3 regions of the Arthrobacter sp. NicSoilB11 genome follow, and region 2 is predicted to be linked to each of the others. Evidence: predicted binding sites of a transcription regulator. Region 2 holds the regulator's gene; each other region holds the start of a gene.
What was found. The regulator LexA, encoded in region 2, represses DNA repair genes until DNA is damaged. The targets are predictions, from matches to a motif close to TCGAACANNTGTTCGA.
Positions count from the first base shown of each region.

Region 1: the regulator LexA is predicted to act here: its motif matches at 2,658-2,673, upstream of LDO14_RS20065 (shikimate dehydrogenase).
Region 3: the regulator LexA is predicted to act here: its motif matches at 3,358-3,373, upstream of LDO14_RS10790 (DUF6504 family protein).

Region 1 covers NZ_AP024657.1:4,311,119-4,316,332, forward strand. The annotation lists gene LDO14_RS20055 (Re/Si-specific NAD(P)(+) transhydrogenase subunit alpha) at 1-704, opposite strand, end outside; gene LDO14_RS20060 (IclR family transcriptional regulator C-terminal domain-containing protein) at 866-1,648, opposite strand; gene LDO14_RS20065 (shikimate dehydrogenase) at 1,766-2,590, opposite strand; gene LDO14_RS20070 (MFS transporter) at 2,729-4,066, shown strand; gene LDO14_RS20075 (IclR family transcriptional regulator C-terminal domain-containing protein) at 4,229-5,041, opposite strand; gene LDO14_RS20080 (3-oxoacid CoA-transferase subunit B) at 5,065-5,214, opposite strand, start outside.
Region 2 covers NZ_AP024657.1:1,654,067-1,659,280, forward strand. The annotation lists gene hflX (GTPase HflX) at 1-126, shown strand, start outside; gene LDO14_RS07715 (ATP-dependent DNA helicase) at 119-2,179, shown strand; gene lexA (transcriptional repressor LexA) at 2,258-2,992, opposite strand; gene LDO14_RS07725 (LysM peptidoglycan-binding domain-containing protein) at 3,346-3,747, shown strand; gene LDO14_RS07730 (histidinol-phosphate transaminase) at 3,856-4,974, shown strand; gene hisB (imidazoleglycerol-phosphate dehydratase HisB) at 5,036-5,214, shown strand, end outside.
Region 3 covers NZ_AP024657.1:2,347,994-2,353,207, forward strand. The annotation lists gene dnaE (DNA polymerase III subunit alpha) at 1-2,951, opposite strand, end outside; gene LDO14_RS10790 (DUF6504 family protein) at 2,971-3,321, opposite strand; gene LDO14_RS10795 (hypothetical protein) at 3,454-3,843, shown strand; gene LDO14_RS10800 (chorismate mutase) at 3,871-4,194, opposite strand; gene LDO14_RS10805 (VOC family protein) at 4,211-4,633, shown strand; gene LDO14_RS10810 (SOS response-associated peptidase) at 4,716-5,214, opposite strand, start outside.

The DNA of each region.
Region 1 (5,214 bases), 1.7 Mb from region 2:
GTGCCGGCATCGGAGCTCAGCTGCCGGGCGTAGCCGCCGGCCGCCTCCGCCGTCTCCAGGTCCAGCCGGATGAAGGTGCCGCCCATGGAGGCAACCTCGTCCGCGGAAGCCGGACGGATGTCGTTGGCGAAAACCCGGGCGCCCAGGCGCTTGGCCGTGCCGATGGCCTGCAGCCCCGCCACCCCGGCTCCGAGGACCAGGACCCTGGCGGGCGGAATGGTTCCCGCGGCCGTCATGTAGAGCGGGAAGAAGCGGGGCAGCCGGATGGCAGCCTCCAGCACGCAGCGGTAGCCGGCCACCAGCGCCTGCGAGCTGAGGGCGTCCATGGACTGGGCACGGGAAATGCGGGGCACCAGTTCAAGGGCGAAGGAGGTCACCCCGTTGTCCGCGAGCGCCTGCACTGCCGGCAGCTCGGACGACGGCGACGCGAGCCCCACGGTGACGGCTCGCCTTTTCAGGGACGCGGCGGTGTGCGGGTCAAGGGGGCGGACATGCGCCAGGATGTCGAGGGCCGTGGTGTTGAGTTCCGGGACGACGGCGGCGCCGGCGTTTTGGTATGCCTGGTCAGCGTGCCCGGCGCCGTCCCCCGCGCCGGTCTCCACCAGGACCTCCAGCCCCATCCCGGCCAGCTGCCTGACGGTATCCGGCGTGGCGGCCACACGACGCTCGCCCTCCCGGCGTTCCCGCGGTATGCCCAGTTTCACCCGCCGACCCCTCCTCCTGACAAGCGATGCAGCGGCTCTGCTGCACGCAGTTGGCTAGAGTCTATGGCCCGTTCAGCTGCGGCGGGAGTGGTGCGCTGTGCTTGTGTGGAAACAGTTACATGGCAAGCGGCCTTGAGCGCGGTCCACCGCGGGAGGGAGGGTCAGCCGCGGGTGGTTGGGCCAGGGCCGCCGTAATCGAGTGCGATCCGCCGCGCGGTCTCCATCAACGGGGGAAGGACTGACGCTTCAATGTCCTGGGCGGCCGCCCGGTGCGTCTGCAGTGAAACATTCGCCGCAGCCACCACCTCGTTCCCCCGCCGCACCGGCACGGCCACGCCGCGCAGGCCTTCCTCGAGCTCCTGGGAAACCATGGACCAGCCCCTTTTACGCGCCAGCTCCACTTCGGAACGCAGGTCGTCAATGCTGCTGATGGAGCGGTCGGTGTAGCGGTGCAGCTGGACCGTGCGGAGATACTCCTCGAGCTGCGCCGGGGGCATTCCGGCGAGGAGCACCCGGCCCATTGAGGTCGCCCAGGCCGGAAACCGGGTCCCCACGGTAATGGAGACGCTCAACAGCCGCGGCGACGGCACGCAGGCAACGTAAACCACGTCGCCGCCGTCGAGGATGCACAAGGCCGTGGTCTCGTTCAGGTCCTCCGCCAGTTCCTTGAGGTGCGGCTGGGCCACCCCGGGAAGCGTAAGGCCGGCCAGGTAGGCCCGACCGATGTCCAGGGAACGGGCGGTCAGTTCAAAGGCCTGGCCCTCGGCGCGGAGGTAGCCAAGATCTGCCAGGGTCAGGAGGAACCGGCGCGCGGAGGCGCGGGTCATGTCGGTCCGGGCAGCAACCTGGGAAACAGTGAGCCGTGGCTGGTCGGCGGAAAAGGCGAGCAGCACGTCGAAGGCCTTCTCAACCGACTTCACAAAGTAGGCTGGCTGCTCCTCCATGAACGTTGCGGTTCCTCTCCCGACGGTCGGCGCCCCGGCACAGGGTCCGCCGGGCTTCAGCGCCTGTCCGATCATATCGGGCCGGTGGGCACTGGAGTGCGGGGTGCGGCCCGCCGGTCAGGAGGCTGCCCGGATGCGTTCCAGCGTTTCCTTGAGCAGCCTCCCGGACTGCCCGTCGAGCCCCAGGAGCGGCACCATGGCCACCGCCTGTTCCCGCAGGTGCTCCCAGCCATCGATGCACCGGACTCCCATGCCACGCGCCCGGGCCACGCTTGCAGTGGTGTGGCGGGCATACACGAAGTCATAGACGACGGCGTCAGGGGCGAGTGGGCCGTCGCCCCATGCCGGACCGTCGGACATGCTTTTGCCGATGGGAGTGGCATTCACGATCAGGGAGGCATCGGCGGACAGCTCCTGCCCCTGCTGCCAGGAGACCGTCCGGGCGTCCATGCCGCGTTCCCGGGCAAGATCCAGCAATTCCGCCGCGGCGTGCGGGTCGCGGTCAGTGATGGAAACGGTCCCCAGATGCCCCTCCAGGGCGATCATCGCGGCCCTTGCCGCTCCACCGGCGCCCAGGAGGAGGGCGTGCCGTTGGTACTGGCCGCCCAGCAGCGCGGTCAGGGCGGATATATCGGTGTTGTGCCCCACCAGCCGTGTGCCCTTTCGAACCAGGAGGTTGCAGGCACCGCTCAACAGGACTGGGTCTGTTGCCTCGTCCGCTGTTTCCGCCGCCCAGTGCTTGTGCGGCATGGTCACGTTGGCCGCCACGATGCCGGGCGCCAGAAGCCGCCTGCGGACCTCGTCGAGGTCGCCGCCGGCCGGCACATCCCAGGCATCGTAGGTCCATTCAAGGCCGAGTTCCTGGAAAACAGGATTCCAGAGGCGCGGGGACATGGCCTTGGAAGCTGCTGATCCGATCAGGACTAAGCGGGAGGGTTCCATCGTGAAGCACCTTTCCGTCGGCGTTGTGATTGGCGTCACCGACTAGTATCCTCTTTGTAGGCGCATTACGCACACATGTTCGCAATGCGTACAAATAGAACAGATCCCCCGCCTTCAGCGTGGAAGGAAAACCCGGACATGACCGACATCGCAGCAGGAGCCCAGGCCAAGCCGACGCCTGAGGCACAACGCCGGCTAAAGCGCGCCAAGAAGGCAGCGCTGGCCGCATTCCTCGGCGGCGCCCTGGAGTACTACGACTTCTTCATCTACGCCACTGCCGCTTCCCTCGTCTTCTCGAAGATCTTCTTCCCGGCGGGCGACCCCACGGTTGCCTTGCTGGCCTCCTTCGCCACGTTCGGCGTGGCATACGTGGCCCGGCCCTTCGGCGCCGTGGTGTTCGGCCACCTTGGTGACAAGATCGGCCGGAAGAATACGCTCGTGCTCACCCTGGTGCTCATGGGCAGCGCAACGTTCCTCATCGGCGCCCTGCCGGACTTCAACACCGCCGGCTACTGGGCACCCGCGCTGCTGGTCCTGCTCCGCCTGATGCAGGGCCTCTCCGCCGGCGCCGAGACGGCCGGCGCCTCCGCCCTCTCCACGGAAGAGGCTCCCGAGGGCCGGCGCGGCTTCTTCGCCAGCTTTGCCATGAGCGGCATTTCCGCGGGCATCGTCATGGCATCCCTGGCCTTCCTGCCCGTGGCTGCCATGAGCGAGGCCGACCGCCTCGCCTGGGGCTGGCGGATCCCGTTCTGGCTCTCCCTGATCGTGCTCATCGTCGCCTACCTGGTCCGCCGGTCACTGGCCGAACCTGAGGTCTTCGAGGAAAAGCAGGAGCACGGTGAACTGGTGAAGCTTCCGTTCGCCAAGATGTTCCAGACCCACCCGGCGCAGTTCTTCCAGGTGGCGCTCATGTCCTTCGAAACGGTCACCAACACGTTCATGCAGTCATTCGGCCTGGCCTACGCCGTGTCCGTCGGCGTTCCCGCTTCCACCATGCTGTGGGTCAGCATCGTGGGCAACATCCTTGCCGTCTTCACCCAGCCCCTGACCGCGCGCCTGTCGGACACGTTCGGCCGCCGGCCCATCTTCATCATCGGCGTCCTGGGCTCCGGCATCATGATCTTCGTGTATTTCTCGGTGATCGCCACCGGCAACATCCCCATGATCTTCCTGACCAGCACGCTGATCACCGCCGGCACCTATGCCATGTCCAACGCGATCTACCCGGCCTGGTTCTCCGAGCTCTTCAACGTCAAGGTCCGCTACTCCGGCATGGCCATCGGGCTCCAGATCGGCATCCTGTGCGCCGGTTTCACCCCGCTGCTCGGCACCGCCCTGGTGGGCGCCGACAAGGCGAACTGGGGACCGGCAGCCTGGATCGTGGCGGGCTCGTCGATCCTCGCCGTGGCCGGCGCCTGGTGGGCGCGCGAGACCGCCAAGACGCCGCTGCGGGAGCTGGGCAACCCCGTCCGGTAGGGGCATTCACAGCCCCATAACGAACAGAAGAGGACGACGGCGGGAAGCACCCGCCGTCGTCCTCTTGCTTAACCTGGCGGCGCGGCGAGGCCCTGGTTGAGTGCGCAGGAACAGTCCCGGCGCACTCAGGCCAGGAGTGGACGCACGGCTGGGGTGGTATTGCTAACCGCGGGCGGTCAGGTCCGCGGAGATGAGTTTCGCGGTGGCCATGATCTCCTGCGCCACCGAGGCCAGGTAGGCTTCCCGGTCCGGTTTGGCCTCCACGGACTGGGCCTGCAGGGAGACGTTCACCGCGGCCACCACCTTGGGTCCGTCGTACACAGGAGCGGCAACGGACATCAGGCCCAGCTCCAGTTCCTGGTCCAGCAGGCACCAGCCCTGTGCACGGACCGTTTCCAGGACGGCCAACAGTTCCTGGACGGACCCGAGGGCGCGGGGGGTCAGGGGCTTGATGTCGGCCGCGGCGAGATAGGCCTTGAGGTCCGACGCCGGCAGGTGGGCCAGCAGGACCCGGCCCATGGAGGTGGCGTAGGCGGGGAACCGGGTGCCCACGGTGATCCCGATGGTCATGATGCGGCGCGTGGTGACGCGGGCAATGTAGGCGATGTCGGTGCCGTCCAGCACGGCGGCCGACGTCGATTCGCCGAGTTTGAGGGACAGTTCCTCCAGGTGCGGCTGGGCCAGTTGGGGCAGCGACAGCCCGGAGAGGTAGGCGTAGCCCAGCTGGAGGACTTTGGCCGTCAGCGCGAAGGTCTTGCCGTCGGTGCGCACGTACCCCAGCTCCACCAGGGTATGCAGGAACCGGCGTGCCGTGGCACGGGTCAGGCCCGTGCGGCCCGCCACCTCGGTGAGCGTCATGACCGGCCGGTCGGCGTCGAAGGCGCGGATCACCGCCAGCCCGCGGGCCAGCGACTGGACGTACTGGTCGCTGGCCTGCGGGGTTGGCTGGATATCGGTACCTGCGGCGTCGGTCATGGTAACCAATCCTAGGGCCGTCCTTAGCCGGCCGAGGCGGCCTTGAGCGGGACGGGGATGAGTTCCTGGAGTTCCTCGAGGGTGCAGCCAAAAGTCTCGCGGACGGTGACACCGTTGGGACCGGTGAGGAAGACGGCTTTGTCCGTGTAGACGCGGGTGACGCAGTTGACGCC
Region 2 (5,214 bases):
AGCAAGCTCCATGAGTCCGACGCTGAAATCCTCAGCGTTGACCACGTTGAGGCAGGTACCAGGGCTGCGGTGAAGGTCCGCGAGGGCCTGGCGTCCGAACTGGAACCATTCATCGTCAATGAGTGACCCCGCCGCCGGCGAAACCGCGCAGACGGCCGGCGAGCAGTTCGTCATCGAACTGCTCGACCGCGCCGTCGCCGGCATGGGCGGACAAAGCCGCACCGGACAACACGAGATGGCCCGGCAGGTGGCCCGGGCCATCAAAACCGGCAACCACCTGCTGGTCCAGGCGGGCACGGGCACGGGCAAGTCGCTGGCCTACCTGGTGCCGCTCATCGCCCACGCCCTGGAGAGCAACAAGCCCGCTCTGGTGTCCACGGCCACGCTGGCCCTGCAAACCCAGATTGTTGGCAGGGACCTGCCGCGGCTGCTGAAGAACATCACCCCGGCCCTGGAACGGCCGGTCAAGGTTGCCTTGGTGAAAGGCCGGTCAAACTATGTCTGCCGGCACAAACTGGAAGGCGGGTTCCCCTCCGAGGAGCCTTCCGAGGGTCAGCTTTTCTCCTTGGGCGAAGACACCAGCGTCCCGCACTTTGCCGCCTCCGTGGGCGGACCCTCGTCCCAGCTTGGCAAGGAGGTGGTGCGGCTCCGCGAGTGGGCGGAGAAGACGGCCACCGGCGACCGGGATGAGCTCCTGCCTGGTGTGACGGACCGTGCCTGGCGCCAGGTCTCCGTCACTTCCATGGAGTGCCTGGGGGCCCAAAAGTGCCCCATGGCCGCCGAGTGCTTCAGCGAGCTGGCCCGGCAGGACGCAGCCGAGGCAGATGTGGTGGTGACGAATCACGCCATGCTGGCCGTCAGCGCCTTCGAAGGACTTGCAGTCCTGCCCGAGTACGACGTCGTGGTGGTGGATGAAGCGCACGAGTTGCAGGACCGGGTCACCGGAGCCGTGTCCGGTCAGCTGTCGGTGGCCATGGTCCACGCTGCCGCTTCCGGCGCCCGCAAACATACCGCCATCACGGTGGACGCGCTGAACGCCGCAGCCGCAAACCTTGAACTGGCCCTCGCCGGTGCGCCCAGCGGCCTGCTTCCCAACGGGCTGAACGACGAACAGCTGGACTGCATGGACCAGTTGCGGGAGGCGTGCCGGGCCGCGTTGTCCGATTCCAAGGGGGACAGCAACGCCACGGCCGACGGCGGCCGGCAGCTGGCCCGGTCCCGCCTCATGCTCATCCTGGAATTGTGTGAGCGGCTTATTGCTGCCCGTGAAAACCGCGAGGTCGTGTGGTTTTCCCGGGCCGGCACGTTCGATCCCGGCCAGGGATATTCCCAGCCCGATGACAATGCCCCGGTGCTGGTCAACATCGCGCCGCTGTCCGTGGCAGGCAGGCTCCGGGAAGGACTCTTCGCCGGGCACACCGTCGTGCTGACGTCCGCAACCCTCGCCATTGGCTCGGCATTTGAACCCGCGGCCGGGGGACTGGGCCTTATCGGCGACGGCGCACCCAGCTGGACGGGTGTGGATGTCGGCTCGCCCTTCGACTACCCGAAACAGGGCATCCTCTACGTGGCCGGCCACCTGCCAAAGCCGGGCCGCGGCGTTTCGCCGGAGGCGCTGGAGGAACTGGAAGCGCTCATCAAAGCGTCCGGCGGGGGTGCCCTCTGCCTGTTTTCATCCCGACGGGCTGCCGAAGAGGCTGCCGACGCCCTGCGGCCGAAGCTCGATGTGACTGTCCTCTGCCAGGGCGAGTCGACCATGACCGCTTTGGTGAAGCAGTTCGCCGACGAACCGGACACCTGCCTCTTCGGGACTATGTCCCTGTGGCAGGGGGTTGACGTTCCGGGAGGCTCCTGCCGCCTGGTGGTGATCGACCGCATCCCGTTCCCCAGGCCGGATGATCCGCTGATGACCGCGCGTTCGCGTGCCGTGGCCCAGGCCGGCGGAAACGGCTTCATGTCCGTCTCGGCCACGCATGCCGCCATCAGGCTGGCCCAGGGTGCCGGCCGCCTGATCCGGTCCACGGGAGACAAGGGAGTGGTGGCCGTTCTGGATTCCCGGCTGGCAACAGGGCGCTACGCCGGATTCCTCCGCGGCGCCCTGCCGCCGTTCTGGGCTACCACGGACCGCAGCAAGGCGCTGGCGGCATTGGCCAGGCTGGGCGCGGACGCGGCCACGTAGGGCCCGGCAGGCGAACGACGCCAGCGGGGGCAGCCGCCGTGCAATTTCCGGCAGGCCGTCCCTTCGCGGGAGACGCGGTCAGAGGGAACGCAGGACCGAGACAACCTTGCCCATGATGGTGGCATGGTCGCCCAGAATGGGTTCGTACTGCGTGTTTTGGGGCAGCAGCCAGGTGTGGCCGTCGCGCTGGCGGAATGTCTTGACGGTTGCCTCGTCATCCAGCAGGGCAGCAACGATGTCCCCGTTGGCTGCGTCCGCCTGGCGCCGCACCACCACCCAGTCACCGTCACAGATGGCGGCATCCACCATGGAGTCGCCGGCCACCCTAAGCATGAAGAGCTCGCCCTGGCCGACCAGCTGGCGGGGGAGCGGCATGACATCCTCCACGAGCTGCTCAGCGAGGATGGGACCGCCGGCAGCGATCCGGCCAACCAGCGGAACCATGGCCGTATCCAGCGCGGTGGGCAGCTCCGTTACCGTGGCACCGCCGCCCGTGGCCTGCGGCGCGGGGGAGGCGCCGGCGGCATTGCTTCCGCTGTCCAGCGTGAGGGGCATCAGCACCTCCATGGCCCGCGGCCGTTTGGGGTCGCGCCGCAGGTAACCCAGCTTCTCCAGCTGCGAGAGCTGGTGGGTCACGCTGGACAGGCTGGCCAGGCCAACCGTGTCGCCGATCTCCCGCATGGAGGGCGGGTAGCCGTTGTCATTGACCGAGCGCTGGATGGTCTCGAGGATCTTCTTCTGCCGGGGGGTCAAGCCCTTGGCGGTCTTCCTGGGTTGCGGGGCGGTCCTGCCCCCGGCGGCTGCTGCTGCCATATTCGCCAATGCCTTTCGCTTGCCGCCGGATCTTCCGTTGCGGCCTGTTCCACAGCGCCGCCGGAAGGACTCCCACTGTCATTGTCAGACCCTGCTGTTCAACTTCAGTGGTGGTTGTTCTTTGGTTCAAAGCTAGGCCAGCCACATTGCTTTTTCAAACATTTGTTCTAGCGAGTCTCGACATTGTTCGTTGATAGGTGCTAAAACTTAACAAGCAAAGTTCGAACATGTGTTCTAGCCAGCGATTGCCCCGTTCGAAAACATGGCCGGAGAAGCTCCGGACATGGTGTGAACGGCAGGGCGGCAGCGGGCGGACACCCGGGCAGCACGGCAGGTCCAGGAGGGCTTAGTTCATGTCAGCTTTATCTCTTCACCAGGTTTCACCTACGCACCGCGTTTCCCTGCAGACCCGGAAGCCCTCGCAGCGCCGGACGCCGTCAGCAGCGCCCCTGCGGCTGACCCGCCGGGGGCGGATCGTCCTGATCGGAGTTCCGCTTGTGCTCCTCGCGGTACTCCTGCTGTCCCTGTCCGGACTTTTCAACGCACCGGCCAAGGCATCCGATTCAGCTGCGGATTTGGCCGTGACGCCGACGGTCACCGTGACGGTGCAGGCGGGCCAGTCGTTGTGGAGCATCGCAGGCGCTGTTGCTCCGGACCGCGATGCCCGGGACGTGGTGGCGGACATCGTCCAGCTCAACAACCTTCCGGCCGCCGCTGTGCTGCCGGGGCAGCAGCTGTTCGTCCCCACGCACTGAGCGGCACCTGGGGTTGGCCTTTGAGAAAGATGACCGGGACAGCAACGCCGGTGGCGAACAGAATCCGTCACATTTTCCGGTAGTTGCCGCGGCAACTAAACTGTTCAGGTGAACGACCAGCTAGAGCGTCTGAACCGACTTCCCCTCCGCAGCAATCTTCGCGGGCTGACCCCCTACGGGGCACCCCAACTGGACGTTCCCATTTTGCTGAACGTCAATGAGAACACCCATGGTGTTCCGGCGGACGTGCGCGCCGCCATCAGCGCGGCGGTCACGGAAGCAGCTGCAGGCCTCAACCGGTACCCGGACAGGGAATTCACCGACCTGCGGAAAGCTCTCGCGGAATACCTGGGGCACGGGCTCGACGAATCAAACCTCTGGGCAGCCAACGGCTCCAACGAGGTCCTGCAGCAGATCCTCCAGGCCTTCGGCGGCCCCGGCCGCACCGCCCTGGGCTTTCCACCCACGTACTCCATGTACCCTCTGCTCGCCAGCGGAACCGACACCCAATACATCACGGGAGTGCGCTCGGAAGGCTACGACCTGAGCGCCGAATCCGCCGCCCGGCAGGTCGAGGAGCTGCGGCCCAACATCGTCTTCCTCTGCTCGCCCAACAACCCCACGGGGACCGGCCTGGGGCTTGACGTTGTGGAGGCTGTCTATGACGCCGGCGAGGACAGCCAGACCGTGGTGATCGTCGACGAGGCCTACCACGAGTTCGCGCATGACGGCACGCCCAGCGCCCTGACCCTGCTGCCCGGCCGGGAGCGGCTGATAGTTTCCCGCACCATGAGCAAGGCCTTCGCGCTCGCCGGCGCCCGCCTCGGCTACATGGCCGCGGCCCCGGAGGTCACCGATGCCCTGCGGCTGGTGCGCCTTCCGTACCACCTGTCCGCGATTACCCAGGCAACCGCACTGGCCGCGCTCCAACACCGCGAGGCACTGATGGCCGATGTCCAGGACATCAAGGCGCAGCGGGACCGCATTGTGGCCGAACTGACCAGGATGGGCCTCAAGCCTGCCGCCTCGGACTCCAACTACGTGTTCTTCGGGGGCCTGGAAAATCCGCACCAGGTATGGCAGGAGCTGCTGGACGCCGGAGTGCTCATCCGCGACGTGGGCATCCCCGGCCACCTTCGGGTCACCGCAGGCACTGAGGCGGAAACCACAGCCTTCCTTACCTCCCTGGAACGCATCCTTGCGGGCCAGGCCGCGCTTCCCGCCTAGACTTGATACTGCGGCGCTGGGCGCCTTGAACTACTTCTTCTCCCACAAAGGATCCTTCACCATGAGTCCCACCGGATCGAATACGGCTGCGGCCCGGACCGCCCGCATGGAGCGTGCCACCAGCGAGTCCTCCGTGCTCGTGGAGATCAACCTCGATGGAACCGGCGTATCGGACATCGATACCTCCGTGCCGTTCTACGACCACATGCTCACGGCCCTGTGCAAGCACTCCCTGATCGA
Region 3 (5,214 bases), 690 kb from region 2:
AAGGGTAGGGACAGCTGTCCCTCCAGGATGTCGGCGCCTTTGCGCGCGCCAGTGGCCGACTGGAGCTGCTGCAGGTACTGCACCAGGTCGGCCCGGTTGGCTGTTCCCCCGGCTTCCCGGTGCAGGGCATCAAAGGCTCCCAGCTGGGCGAGCCGCCTGATGCTTGGCTTGCTGAGCCGCGAGCGCGCGCGGAGGTCTGCCAGTGAATCATATGGCTGGCCTGCCACTATCCGCTTCAATTCGGCTGCGGACAGCCCGTAGATCCCGTTCAGGCTGAGCCGGATCCCCAGCCTGCCGGCGTCCTGGCCGGACTCGATCCGCTCCACCCGGTATTCAGCTTTGCTCCGGTTGATGTCCAGCGGAAGGATGGGTATCCCGAGCCTGCGGGCTTCGGCCACCAGCAGCCGTTTGGGATACATCCCGGGGTCGTGCTCCCATAAGCCGGCAAGGAAGGCTTCCGGGTGGTGTGTCTTAAGCCAGGCGGACTGGTAGGTGGGGACGGCGAAGGCAGCACCGTGGGCTTTGCAGAAGCCGAAACTGGCGAACGACTTCAATGTCCCCCATACCTTGTCCACTACTTCGGGGGTGTATCCCCTGGTTTTTGCATTGCGCCGGAAGTATTCCTCCACCCTGGCTTCACCGTCGTCGCTGCTCAGCGCCCTGCGGAACTCGTCGGCTTTGGCAAGCCCGCAGCCGGTCATGATGTCGAGGGTTTTCAGGATCTGTTCGTGGAACACCGTGACCCCATGGGTTTCCTGCAGCACCGGTTTAAGGTCCGGGTGGGGGTAGACCTCAGGGGCGAACCCGTGCCGGTGTTCCAGGAAGGGCCGCACCATGTCGGATTTCATGGGGCCGGGACGGAACAGTGATATATCGATGATGAGGTCGTTGAACTCCCGGGGTGCCATCTTTCCAATCAGCTCCCGCTGCCCCGGGGATTCAATCTGGAAGCAGCCAAGGGTGTGCGTGCTCCTGATCAGCTGGTATGTCGGTTCGTCGTCGAGGGGAACGGCGTTGAGGTCGATCCGGCCGTCCCCGGCGATGTAGTCAGGGCCTGTTCCGTCAGGTCCTGCCGGGTGCCTTCCTGCCTCCACCACGTCCTTCTTGCTGGGGTGGATGCGGATGATCTCCCGGACTGCGAAGGCCATGGCGCTTTGCATGCGCACCCCCAGGACATCGAGTTTGAGCATGCCCATGGGGTCCATGTCGTGCTTGTCGAACTGGCTCATGGGCAGCCCCAGGCCGCTTGGCTGGACCGGGGTGCGGTCCAGGAGTGTGGCATCGCCCAGGATCACTCCGCACGGGTGCATGGAGATGTGGCGGGGCAGCCGGTCCAGGCGTTCGGTCAGGTCCACCAGGAGGTCAAGCTGCTGGTTCCCGTCCGTGTCGCGCTGCTCCACCCGGCCAGCGAACTCCCGGAGTTCGGGCTTTTCCTGCAGTGCTTCACGGAACTTCCGGGCGGAGAAGCGCCACAACTGCTTGGCGATCTCCCCCACCTCGCCGTCGTCCATGCCCAGCGCCAGCCCGGCGTCGCGAACCGCCCCCCGGGCCCGGTACCCGTTCTGCATGCTCATCAGGGTGACGCGCTCCGGGCCGAACCGGTCAAAAATCCTGTGGTACACGTTGTGGCGTTCCGCGCTTTCCACATCGATGTCAATGTCAGGGAGGGTGGCCCGGTCGTTGGAAAGGAAACGTTCAAAGATCAGGTCATGCTGGAGGGGATTCACATGGCTGACCTCGATCAGGTAGTTGACCAGGCTTGAGGCTCCTGAGCCCCTGGCGGCCGCCCGGACCCCCATGTCCTGGATCATGCGGGATACCTCCGCCACCGTCAGGAAATAGGCGGAGAAACCCAGGTTCCGGATGATGCCAAGCTCATGCTCCAGCCGGGACAGCATCTCCTGTTCGGGTTTTCCTGAGATCCCCGGGAAACGCCTGCCGATTCCCGCATGGCAGCGCCGGATCAGTTCGGCGTGCGGATCCTGGCTGATCCCAATAACCGATGCTTCCGGAACCACTGGCTGCTTCCACCCCATATCGGTGCTGGGGTCGATCCGGCAGAGGTCGGCGAGCGCCTCTGTTTGCGCCATCAGCTGTTTGAGGTCTGCTGCACCGTAACCGGCAGCGGAAATGATTTCCTTTCCCAGTCCCAGCATTTGTTCGGAGGTTTTCAGCCAGCCCTGCCCGGTGGGCTGCAGGAGCGGTTCACCTGCAAGTTCCGGAAGGGACTTCAGGGTCCGGGCAGAATCCAGGACGTCAGCGGTTGGTGCGCCGTCTGCGGCACAGTACCTGACGGCGTTGGTGAGGATGGCGGGTACGTGGTGTTCCTCTGCGAGCCTGAGCATGCGGACTGCATGTGCGGTGCTGAAGGGAGTCCCCGGAGCGCTGAGCTGGGAGACAATTTCCGCCACGACCGTTCCAGCGGGCATGGCATCCAGCCATTGCTTGAACAGGGTCCGTGGACGCAGGTAGCGCCGGCCACCCATGGCCCGTCCGACGTCGGAATCCGGTCCAATCAGGACGGTCAGCACCGGCTTGAGGGTCTGGGGGTCAAGGGTGCGGGAGGCGAGTTCGGCACGGGTGACCGCGGCGGGCACCGCTCCCCCGGCTTTCCCCGAGGTCCTGGCGTGGGCATCGGAAACCAGCCGGCACAGCGCACGGTACCCGGCACCGTTGTTGTGGCCGCGGGCCAGCACCACCACCCTGCCGGATACCTGTGTGCGGTGATCGCCGTCGTCGTCAAATACTGCAAGGTCCACCCCCACTATGGGGTCGATGCCCGCCGCCATGCAGGCCTTGAGGTGCTTGATGGTGCCGTACAGCCCGTCCCGGTCGGTGCAGGCAAGGGCCGTTGCGCCGTCGGCTGCGGCCGCCATTGCCAGCTCTTCAGGCCAGGAGACACCGTAGTGGGCACTAAATGCCGTGGAAACGTGGAGGTGGGTAAAGCTCATGGTGATGGGAGGTGGGGATTCATGCGGTTTTGGGGCGAAGGCCGTCATGGATCCGCAGCAGCCGCCAACGGCCACTGCGGATATGGCGGGTCAGGTCAAGGGTGAGGGGTTCGGCAACGGCAGGTTCTCCTGGCCCCATCGGGCGGGACGCCACTTTGGCAGGCAGTACCTGGACCCGCCAGATTTCGTGGTCCACCACGCCCGGTCCGCTTCCCAGCGGAGCCCGGGTATCCTCTGCCCACCATTGCCGGCGTTCATACCAGCGGACAGGTTCGGCACAGACGATGTATGACGTTCCTGCCCACGTCAGGGATTCCGGCTGCCCGGAAGCGGAGCACACCACGTCAACGGACTCGCTGAACATGCCCACGTGCGCCTCCCTGCAGCTGCAGATTTTGACCCTTATTCGAATATGTATTCGAACGAATCCAGTCTACGCCGGGGAGGCAGCAAAACATAGGCGGGGGTGGACGGAGCGTGCGGCAGGGAGCAGGATGATGGCATGAGTACCGATGACGCACTCCTGAAGCAGGCAAGCATCAAGACCCAGGACTCCACCCTGGTTGCACGGTTCGACATCGACGGCACCATTCCGGACTCCGGGGCCTATGTGGTGGGCCTGATGGGAGCCTCGCCGGATTATTCCATGCAACGACGGCTGTGCATTGAGTTCATGAACGGGGAGGCAATCGCCTGCTACTCGTTCAACCGGGACCAGGGAATCGAGGAAGACTACGACCTGTCGGGAGTGTCCCACTCGGACAACAGCATTACCGGGAGCTTTCCCGCGACGGCCTTGACCGGGCTGGGGCAGGGCCATGTCCTGTCAGCCTTCAGTGAGGCGGACGGCCGGGAGTTCCAGCACGGGGTGCCGGTGGAGGAAGCCCTTTAGGGCTCCTCCGCCAGCCCCCGGAACAGGTCAGCTGTTTTCTTTGTGGATCCGCAGTTCAAGTTCAATAAACGCGGAGATCATCGCCCGGTAGGTTGCTTCGACGATGTCCGGATCGATGTCCTTTTTCTCTGCGGCGGACCGGACGTGCTCGATGATCCGCTCCACCCGTCCCGGGGCACGCACCTCTGCGTCATCACCCTTGAGGGTCCCGGCGATCCTGATCAGCCGTTCGCGGCGGGCAATGAGGGTGACAATCTGTTCATCCACCTCATCAACGGCAACCCGAACGGCAGCGAGCTGTTCCTTGTCGGCCCGGGCATCCCTATCGTTTCCTTGAATTGTCGCCATCATCTGACAGTATCGAAGCATGGAGCCAAGAGTCGACTTTATCTCCCTCGGAGTCCGCAATGTTCAGGCATCCCGCGACTTCTACGTTGATGGCCTTGGCTGGCCGGTCCACCGTGAGGTTGCCGGGGAAGTGCTGTTCATCCAGGTGAACCACGGCCTGGTGCTGTCCCTGTGGGACGTCCGCCAGATGCAGGCCGAAGCGGGCACCAGCCCTCCCGCCGGCATCCCCTGCATCACCCTCAGCCACAACGTCGCCGGTCCCGGGGACGTGGACAGGGTCATGGAAGAGGCCGCGAAGGCCGGCGCTGACATCATTGCCGAGCCGGTCACCCAGCCGTGGGGCGGCTACACGGGGTATTTCGCCGACCCCGACGGGTTCCGCTGGGAAGTGGCGTACAACCCCACGTGGGGAGTGGACGACGCCGGCAGGGTCACCGTCTGATCCCCGGCCTCACCATGGGGTGCGGCTGCTGGAGCTGGGCTGAAAAACAGGGCTGGGAAAACAGGGCGCTAGAACAGGGCAGCTAGAACAGGGCTTCGACCGGGCGGATCAGTTCGGGGCCGTTATTGCGGACATTGCCCACTTCCTTGCCCACCGACTCCACCCGCCAGTCGGCCGCGGCATTCTTGACGCCGGACCGCACCAGGTCCACGAGTCCGGCGGCGTCATCCGCCTGCGGATCCAGCCATGCCTCCATGGTGTCCCTGTCCATGGGCAGGGGGACGCGGTCGTGCAGCTCCGTCAGCTTCCCGAAGATGGTGGATTCAGACCCCGGCGGAGGCGTGTCTGCCGTGAGGATGGACGTTGAGAGCAGCCAGCGGCCCGGATCCCCTTCGGGAACGGAGGGGTCCTTCCACCACTCGTAGAGGCCGGCGAAGACCAGCCCGTGGTCCGTGCCCGGGTGCACGTAGTAGGGCTGCTTCGACTTCCCAGGTCCCTGCTTCCATTCGTAGTAGCCATCGGCCGGGACCGCGCAGCGGCGGGACTGGACTGCCTTCCGGAACGCCGGCTTCTCCAGCACC